4 regions of the Streptomyces sp. NBC_00691 genome follow, and region 2 is predicted to be linked to each of the others. Evidence: riboswitches for the same ligand, from Rfam matches in the RefSeq annotation. Region 2 holds a riboswitch; each other region holds the start of a gene.
The links. A riboswitch is a leader RNA that binds a small molecule or an ion and turns the genes downstream of it on or off. The one in region 2 is predicted to bind cobalamin.
Positions count from the first base shown of each region.

Region 1 (2,191 bases), 2.3 Mb from region 2:
GACGGGGGGCGCGGCGGGGCGGGCGGGTCCTCCGGGGTGCCCGCGACGCGGGCCTCCGTGCTCATCGGGCCGGGTGGAGCTGGGCCGCCAGCTTGTCGACGGCCCCGGGAACGCGGACGCCGAGGACGGTGTCGGAGAGCGGCATCACGGCGAACCGGCGGTTCTTGATCGCGGGGACGTCCTTGAGGGCCGGGTCGTCGAGGAGCCGCTTCTTCTTCTGTTCGACGGTGGTGGAGCCGTAGTCGTAGATGACGACGACCTCGGGCTTGCGGGCGACGACCTGTTCCCAGGTGGCGTCGCCGAAGGCCTTGTCGAGGTCGGCGAAGACGTTGCGGCCGCCGGCGCGGGTGATCAGCTCGTTGCCGATGCCCTTGCCGCCGGCGGTGAACGCGGTCTTGTCGCCGCTGTCGTAGACGAAGACGGAGACGGGTGCGGTGCCCTTGAGGCGCTTCCCGGTGGCGGCGACGGTGGCCTTCGCCTCCCGGACCCATGTGTCGGCCCGGTCGGCGACGCCGAACGTCCGCCCGATCTCGCCGACTTCGCGGTAGAGGTCGTCGACGGAGGGCGAACCGGACGGGCAGTACTCGGTGTTGAGCCGGGTGTCGATGCCGGAGCGCTTCAGGTCGTCGCGGCTCCGGCCGTCCTTGCTCGCGAAGGCGGAGGAGTAACCGCCGTACACGAAGTCGGGGTTCGCGGCGAGCAGGGCCTCCTTGGAGGGGTACTCCTTCGCGAGGACGGGGACGGAGTCGTAGGCCTTCTTGTAGGCGGGGAGGATCGCGTCGTCGAGGTAGGCCGTGCCGACGAGGGACTTCTCCAGGCCGAGGGCGAGCATGACCTCGGTGACGTGCTGGTTCATGGTGACCGCGCGCTTCGGCGGAGCCTCGAAGGTCGTCTTCACACCGCAGTTGGAGACGGTGTACGGGAATCCCGGGGCGGCCTTGGCGGCGGGGCCGTCCGGCGCGGAGGCCGAGCAGGCGGCGAGCAGCGGAAGCAGGGCGGCGGCGGACAGCAGGGGCGTCAGGGGCAGCCGGGTGCGACGGGGCCAGGACATGACGGAACGTGCCTCCTCCGGGGATTTCCACGTCCCCGATCGGTGGTGAGAAGGCGGCAGGTCAGTTCCTGGCTTCCGCCTCCCGGAGGAGACGGTCACAGTGGCGGGACCGTGCCGGATTCGCACCGGCTTCCTGGGTCCTGCCGCCCGTAGGTCCCGGCCAGTGTCTCAGGCGTCGTACTCCTCGACGACCTTGACCTCTTCCTCCGTCACGACGCCCTCGACGATGGTGAAGGAGCGGAACTGGAAGGGGCCGGCGCCGTCGCTGTCGGCGGTGGAGACGAGGACGTAGTGGGCCTGGGGCTCGTTGGCGTACGAGATGTCCGTGCGGGACGGGTAGGCCTCGGTCGCGGTGTGCGAGTGGTAGACGATGACGGGCTCCTCGTCCCGGTCGTCCATCTCGCGGTAGAGCTTGAGCAGGTCCGCGGAGTCGAACTCGTAGAAGGTGGGCGAGCGGGCGGCGTTGAGCATCGGGATGAACCGCTCGGGGCGGCCGGTGCCGACCGGGCCCGCGACCACGCCGCAGGCCTCGTCGGGGTGGTCCGCGCGGGAGTGTTCCACGATCTGGTCGTACAGAGCCCGGGTGATGGTCAGCATGCCGACAGGATAAGCCGACGGGCCGCTCCGTACCGGGGAGTGGTACGGAACGGCCCGTATGCCGAGACGATCGAGGTCAGAGCCGTTTGGGGACGACCCGGGCCGACCGCCCGCGGGGTCCGTCAGGACCGCTTGGCGAAGGCCGCGCCCTCGGGGTTGCGGGACTTCAGGACCAGGTAGGAGACGCCGAGGATGAGACCCCAGACCGGGGCGGCGTACAGCGAGACCCGGGCGCCCTCGTCGATGCCCATCATCACGATGACCATGCCGATGAAGAGGAGCGCGAACCAGCTGGTGTACGGGGCTCCCGGGGCCTTGAAGGTGGACTCGGGGAGCTCGCCGCGGTCGGCCTTGGCCCGGTAGCGGATCTGGCAGACCAGGATCATGATCCAGGCCCACATGCCGGAGATGGTGGCGAAGGAGACCACGTACTCGAAGGCCTTGCCCGGGGCGACGTAGTTGATCCAGACGCCGACCAGCATCAGCGAGGCCGAGAAGGTCAGGCCGAGCAGCGGGGTGCCGCTCTTGGTGAGCTTGGTGAAG
Region 1 is NZ_CP109007.1:3,136,428-3,138,618, forward strand. Features, by position in the region: gene OG392_RS14115 (FecCD family ABC transporter permease) at 1-65, opposite strand, end outside; gene OG392_RS14120 (ABC transporter substrate-binding protein) at 62-1,051, opposite strand; cobalamin riboswitch at 1,094-1,227, opposite strand; gene OG392_RS14125 (M67 family metallopeptidase) at 1,220-1,648, opposite strand; gene OG392_RS14130 (amino acid permease) at 1,771-2,191, opposite strand, start outside.
Region 1: linked by a shared signal. The riboswitch ahead of OG392_RS14120 (ABC transporter substrate-binding protein) and the one ahead of OG392_RS03885 (energy-coupling factor ABC transporter permease) in region 2 are both predicted to bind cobalamin.

Region 2 (2,191 bases):
CCGCCCCCTGGCGGCGGCCGCGCCGCAGCCCGAAGTAGTACGCCAGGACACCGGCACCGAGGGCCGCCTGCAGGGCGAACAGGGCCGACTCGATCTCCCCTGACGGCGGCTCGTAGAGCGGGCTGAACCACGGTTCGTAGTCCGGCTGGAGTTCCGTGATCGCGGTCTCGGCCTCCGCGTCGGCCCCCGTGAAGGGCTCCTCCTTGTGGTCCCCGAGTCCCAGCGCGAGCGGCAGGACCGCGAGCGCGACGACGACGAGCAGCAGCAGGGCGTTGATCTTCGCGTTCCGGCTCATCGCGCGATCGCCTCCTCGCGTCGCTCCGGCGTGCGCCCGGCGAGGACGCCGAGCCGGATCAGCTCGCCCTTGCTGGACTGGGTGAGCAGACGCATCACGAGCACGGTGAGCAGGCCCTCGCTGACCGCGAGCGGAATCTGCGTCACGGCGAAGATACCGCCGAACTTGGCGAGGGCGCCGGGGATGCCGCTGCCCGGGTCGGGGAAGGCGAGTGCCAGCTGGACGCTGGTGACGCAGTACGTGGACAGGTCGGCGACGAACGCGCCGAAGAAGACGGCGACCATCAGCGGCGCACCGAACCGGCGGAGCAGTGCGTAGGCCCCGTATCCCGCCCAGGGTCCGACGATCGCCATCGAGAAGACGTTCGCGCCGAGCGTGGTCAGCCCGCCGTGGGCGAGCAGCAAGGCCTGGAAGAGCAGCGTGATCGTCCCGAGGACGGCCATGATGGGCGGCCGGAACAGGATGGCACCGAGGCCCGTACCGGTGGGATGTGAACAACTCCCCGTCACGGAAGGCAACTTGAGTGCCGACAGGACGAACGTGAAGGCGCCGGCGGCGCCGAGCAGCAGGGTGGACTCAGGATGGGACCGCACTTCGCGGGTCAGCGCGCGGACTCCGTGGACGACGAACGGCGCGGACGCGACGCCCCAGGCGGCCGCGTGCACAGGGGGCAGATACCCCTCGGCTATATGCATGGTTGGGAGACCCTCTCCAGCACCTCGTGGATGGACAACGCACCCTGGCCGGTCTCCTGGCTGACGGTCATTCCGCCCGACTCCGCCTTCCCACACCACGCCGGTCTCCCGACGTGGTCCAGTGGCTTCCCCGAGGGTGTTCCCCGCGGGGGTGGAGCCGGACCTCCCGATCACAGTGGCGAGGGCCGCACCGGTACTGCACCGGTTTCCCGTACACCAAGGCCCTGTGACATTAGTGCGTTGACCAGGTACATCACAATGTGGGTGCTTGTAGGGTCCCCGCGGCGCCGCGCGGGAGCTCCCGGTTCCCGCTCCTGAGGGCGCTGGGCCTCCTCGATTCCCGCCGGTGGCGCCGCGGTCGTCCGGCGTTCCCGCCGGCGGTGCCGTGTACCTGCCGCTTTCCCGCCGCCTAGCTGTTCCTGGCGTTGCGTACGAGGGCCGCGATCGCACCAGGGGCCACGAGGACCGCTGCCACGAGTGCGCCGAGCAGCATGGGGTCGGGGCCGTCGTAGTCGGCCGACACCTCCGCGTTGGCGCCGAACAGGGCGGCGCCGATCACCAGCAGGGCCGAGACGCCGAGTACGCCCTTCGCCCACCCCCGGCGGGCGGACGGAGCGCGCAGGGGCACGAGTGCGACCAACAGCCACACCAGCGCGAAACCGACCATGATCGACAGACTGCCCATGTGCCCCTCCTTCACCACCTGGGCGGACCAGGTGGACCACGGGTGGACGCCGGCGCCCGGAGAGGCCCGGCAGCGCGGCCGTCTCATGGCCGCGACCTCCAAGAGTAGGTCGCACCCACGCGGCCACAGCGGCCGAGTTCCGGCCAAACGGCACCTGAAACCCGGCCACTTGAGGGGCCCCGCGCAGGTCCTGTGCCCTCACTCCTTGCGGTAGGCGTACGCCTCCGACGCTGCCGCCGCCACGGCGTCGAGGTCCCCGCCCGCGCTCGCCGTGACCAGGGCGGCGACCGTGCCCTCGACGAACGGCGCGTCCACGAGCCGGGCGCCCTCGGGCAGTTCGTCGCCCTCGGCGAGGAGGGCCTTCACGGTGAGCACCGCACTCCCCAGGTCGACCAGGATGGCCACACCGGAGCCCCGGTCGACGGCCTTCGCCGCCTCGGAGATCAGCTCGGAACTCGTCCCGAGGCCACCGTCGGGGGTCCCGCCGGCCGGGAGGACCGGAGCGAGGTCGCCGCC
Region 2 is NZ_CP109007.1:878,255-880,445, reverse strand. Features, by position in the region: gene OG392_RS03890 (energy-coupling factor ABC transporter substrate-binding protein) at 1-295, opposite strand, end outside; gene OG392_RS03885 (energy-coupling factor ABC transporter permease) at 292-990, opposite strand; cobalamin riboswitch at 1,020-1,253, opposite strand; gene OG392_RS03880 (hypothetical protein) at 1,400-1,675, opposite strand; gene OG392_RS03875 (PTS-dependent dihydroxyacetone kinase phosphotransferase subunit DhaM) at 1,874-2,191, opposite strand, start outside.

Region 3 (2,191 bases), 1.1 Mb from region 2:
GACGAAGGAGTTGAGGGACATGTTCTGCCCCTTGAACGGCGCCACCTTCAGCCCCTTGCGGACCAGCCAGCGGCAGATGCCGGCCGTCACGACGCTCTTGCCGGCGTCGGACGTGGTCCCGGCGACGAGCAGTCCCCCACCCCTCATGCGTTCCTCCGCTTCCGGGTCGACGCGGCCAGGGCGCCGATGATGATCCGGCCGCCCGCACAGGCGGCCAGAGTGAGTCCGGTGACCCGGCGCGACAGGCGTACGGCCCGGTCGATGTCGGTCACCTCGACGGCCCGCCCCTCACCGTTGAGCACCGGCCGGTACTCGACGCGGCCGCCGTACGACAGGGTGCCCCCGAGGCGGACGCCGAGGGCGCCCGCGAAGGAGGCCTCGACGGGGCCCGCGTTGGGGCTGGGGTGCTGCGCCGCGTCGGACCGCCAGGCCCGCAGCGCACCGCGCGGGTCTCCGCCGGCGACGGTCGCGAGGACGGCCGTCAGCCGGGCCCCGGGCCAGCCGGCCACGTCGTCGAGCCGGGCCGAGGCCCAGCCGAAGCGGCGGTGGCGCGGCGACCTGTGGCCGACCATCGCGTCGAGGGTGTTGACGGCCCGGAAGCCGAGGAGGCCGGGCACGCCCGCGACCGCGCCCCAGAAGAGGGCGCCGACCACGGCGTCGGAGGTGTTCTCGGCGACCGATTCGACGACCGCGCGGGCCATCGCGGGCCCGTCCAGGGACTGCGGGTCGCGCCCGCAGAGATGCGGCAGCCGCTCCCGGGCCACGTCCAGGTCCCCGGCGGCGAGCGCGCCGCCGATCGCGCGGGCCTCCCGCCCCAGGGTCGTACCGCCGACGACGGCCCACACGGAGGCGGCGGTCAGGGCGACGGCGGCGGCCGGCCGGTTCCGTACGGCCCGGGCGGCGAGCGCTCCGACGGCGACGGCGGAGCCGGCGCAGACGGCGGTGTGCAGGGCGCCCCAGCCGCGGTGGTCGTGGTGGAGGCGGTTCTCGACCGCGGCGGCCGCCCGGCCGAACGCGGCGACGGGATGTCCGCGGCGGGGATCGCCGACGAGCAGGTCGAGGGCGAGACCCGCGGCCGCTCCGTACGCGAATCCGTTCGGGGAAAGACGGCTGGCACTGCTGCGGCCGGGCATGGCGCATGTCCTCACTCAGGGTCCGCGCCCTGGATCGACGTGACCGGCGGCGAGAGTTCCTGACTCCCGGACCCCTCGGATCCGGTCACAGTGGCGGGACCGCGCCGGATTCGCACCGGACTTCCTCTGCTGCCGCCGTAATGGCCTCGGCAGTCCACCACGGCCCGAGAACAGCCGTCAACTCACCCTTGACCTGCATCGGGTCACTGTGCGAAGCACCACAAACACGACGGCGGGGCGGCCCGCACCCGAAGGTGCGGACCGCCCCGCCGGCCGGGCTCGGACCGTCAGGCGACGATCAGGTAGATGCCGTACGCGACGGCCGCCGCGCACAGGGCGAAGCAGGCGTAGGCGGAGGTACGGGCCAGGACCGCGGAGCCGCCGCGGGCGGCGGCCTCCTCCTGCTTGGTGAGGCCGACGATGCCGAGGGAGAAGAGGCCCACGAGGGCGACGGTCGCCACGAGGCTGACTCCGAAGACGGAGCCGAGAGCTGCCCAGTCGATCTTCATGTCGTTGGTTCCTTAGACCGTGGCGGCGGGGGCCGGGGGAGCGGTCGGGTCGGTGGGGGCCGGCGCGGGGATGGTGGCCTTGAGGTCTTCGTCCGTGACGGCGGCGAAGGAACCGGCGGCCGGCGGCGGGGTGACGGCCGCCATGGCCGTGGTCACGACGCCCGCGGGCTCGGCGTCGAGGTCGTCGGCGGTGACGTTGTGGTGGTCGACCGGCTTGCGGCGGGAGAGCGACCAGATGACGCCCGAGCCGGCGATCAGCAGGACCGCGACGGCGGCGATGCCCCAGGGGCCCTGCTTGGTGAGGAACTCGGCACCGGCACCGACCACGGCCGCGGCGGGCAGGGTCAGACCCCAGGCGACGAACATCCGGGTGGCGGTCGACCAGCGGACGACGCCGCCCTTGCGGCCGAGACCGGCACCCATCACGGCACCCGAGCAGGACTGGGTGGTGGAGAGCGAGAAGCCCAGGTGGGAGGAGGCGAGGATGACCGTCGCGGCGCTGGTCTGGGCGGCGAAGCCCTGCTGCGGCTGGAGGTCGGTGAGGCCCTT
Region 3 is NZ_CP109007.1:2,018,716-2,020,906, reverse strand. Features, by position in the region: gene OG392_RS09090 (cobyric acid synthase) at 1-147, opposite strand, end outside; gene OG392_RS09085 (cobalamin biosynthesis protein) at 144-1,133, opposite strand; cobalamin riboswitch at 1,168-1,307, opposite strand; gene OG392_RS09080 (hypothetical protein) at 1,421-1,642, opposite strand; gene OG392_RS09075 (inorganic phosphate transporter) at 1,655-2,191, opposite strand, start outside.
Region 3: linked by a shared signal. The riboswitch ahead of OG392_RS09085 (cobalamin biosynthesis protein) and the one ahead of OG392_RS03885 (energy-coupling factor ABC transporter permease) in region 2 are both predicted to bind cobalamin.

Region 4 (2,191 bases), 4.5 Mb from region 2:
CGTCTTGCGGGCCAGGCCCGCGGCCTCGGCCTTGTGGTAGGCGGCGTCGAACTCCTCGCCGTACAGGTCGACCAGCTCGGGCACGTCCGCCGGGGAGAACAGCGACCAGTCGGCGTCGGCGTTGACGCGGCGCATGAACTCGTCCGGGATCCAGTGCGCCAGGTTCAGGTTGTGCGTACGGCGCTGGTCCTCGCCCGTGTTGTCGCGGAGCTCCAGGAACTCCTCGATGTCCGCGTGCCAGGTCTCCAGGTAGACGGCGGCGGCGCCCTTGCGGCGGCCGCCCTGGTTGACGGCGGCGACGGAGGCGTCGAGGGTCTTGAGGAACGGCACGATGCCGTTGGAGTGCCCGTTGGTGCCGCGGATCAGCGAACCGCGGGCGCGGATGCGGGAGTAGGAGAGGCCGATGCCGCCCGCGTGCTTCGAGAGGCGCGCCACCTGGTGGTAGCGGTCGTAGATGGAGTCCAGCTCGTCCTGCGGGGAGTCCAGGAGGTAGCAGGAGGACATCTGCGGGTGGCGGGTGCCGGAGTTGAAGAGCGTGGGGGAGGACGGCAGGTAGTCGAGCCGGCTCATCAGGCGGTAGAGGGCGGTGACTTCGTCGAGCGCGCGGACGCTGTCGTCCTCGGCGAGGCCGCAGGCCACGCGGAGCATGAAGTGCTGCGGGGTCTCGATCACCTTGCGGGTGATCGGGTGGCGCAGCAGGTAGCGCGAGTAGAGGGTGCGCAGGCCGAAGTAGCCGAAGCGGTCGTCGGCGGCCGCGTCGATCGTCGCGTCGAGCCGCTCGGCGTGCAGCGCCACGAACGCGGCGGTGCGGTCGGCGATCAGACCCTCGCGGTGACCGACGGCGACGGAGGCCGAGAAGCGGTACGAGCCCTGGCTCGCGGCCTCGTCGGCGATGGTGATCGTCAGGAGCCGGGCGGCGAGCCGGGAGTACGCCGGGTCCTCGGCGATCAGACCGGCGGCCGCCTCCGTGGCCAGCTCGCGCAGTTCCGCCTCGTCCGCCACGGCGCTGCGGCCGCGGAGCGCGGCGGCGGCCACCTTGCCGGGGTCGGTGTCGGCGAGATCGGCGGTGAGGTCGGTCAGGGTCCGCAGCAGCACGGTCCCGGGGCCGTCGCTCTCGACCGCGGAAGCCTCGGCGGAAGCCGGATCGGCGGGCGCGATGGTCACGTGGGGGCTCTCCCTCGCTCGGCTCGGGGCCGCGGCGGGGGAAGGCGGGCATGCGGGCATCCGTAACGCCGGACGCGACGCTTCCACCGGCCCACTCCGCGAGGCCCGGACGTCGTTGGCACCCGGAACGGACGGACCGGATGCGCTGTCGGCAGGTCCTCGGACTCACCTCGCCCGAATATGTCGTATCCGTACGAAGCACACCGTTGCGGGACAGTTCCGGATTCGCGCCGGATTCCCCTGCGTCGACAGCGAGCATGAGCATACATGTGGGGGGCGCCGCTTGCGGCACCCCCCACATGTTGTGTCGCCCCCCGGCTCAGAACTCCAAGGAGTAGGTACGCAGGCGGTGATCGGGGATCGGCTCCCAGTCCCGGTCCGGGGTGCGGACGAAGCCCAGACGGTCGTAGATCCGGTGTGCGGAGACCATCGTGGCGTCCGTGGACAGCACGATGCGGCGGCACTCCGGGAGGGCCCTCGCCCGCTCGATGCAGGCCCGTACGAGGGCCTCTCCGACGCCTCGCCCACGGGCCTCCCGGGAGACCACGAGCATCCGGAACTCGGCCTCGCCCTCGACCGCGATGTCCGCCCACGGGGTCGAGCCGGTGGCGAAGGTCACCCCGCCGAGCAGCCGCCCGTCGGCGTCCTCGGCGACGAGCACCTCGCTCTCGCGCGCCCGCCGGGCCGTGTCCCGGAGCACGTGCAGATACGCGTCCTCCGCCCCGTGCGCGAGCAGTCCGTCGTCCAGATAGGTCCCCGCGGTGAGTTCACCGAGCGCTTCGTACTCCTCGGGCCGTACCGCCCTGATCGTGAAGTCCATGAGGGCAGTGTGCCTCCGGCGGCCCGGCGGGCCCCAGGGGGTCTCAGCCACCGGCCCCCACCGAGTTGTCGGGGGCGCCGTCGCCCACCGGCGGCAGATCGCCCCGCTCGACGGGGCCCCCGCCACCGGTCCGCTCCGGCAGGACGGCGTCGAGTTCGGCGGCGCCGGCGCGGTGGGTGCGCTCGGCGGCCCCCCGGAGCGCCTTCC
Region 4 is NZ_CP109007.1:5,340,532-5,342,722, forward strand. Features, by position in the region: gene OG392_RS24345 (ribonucleoside-diphosphate reductase subunit alpha) at 1-1,164, opposite strand, end outside; cobalamin riboswitch at 1,298-1,429, opposite strand; gene OG392_RS24350 (GNAT family N-acetyltransferase) at 1,484-1,984, opposite strand; gene OG392_RS24355 (hypothetical protein) at 2,028-2,191, opposite strand, start outside.
Region 4: linked by a shared signal. The riboswitch ahead of OG392_RS24345 (ribonucleoside-diphosphate reductase subunit alpha) and the one ahead of OG392_RS03885 (energy-coupling factor ABC transporter permease) in region 2 are both predicted to bind cobalamin.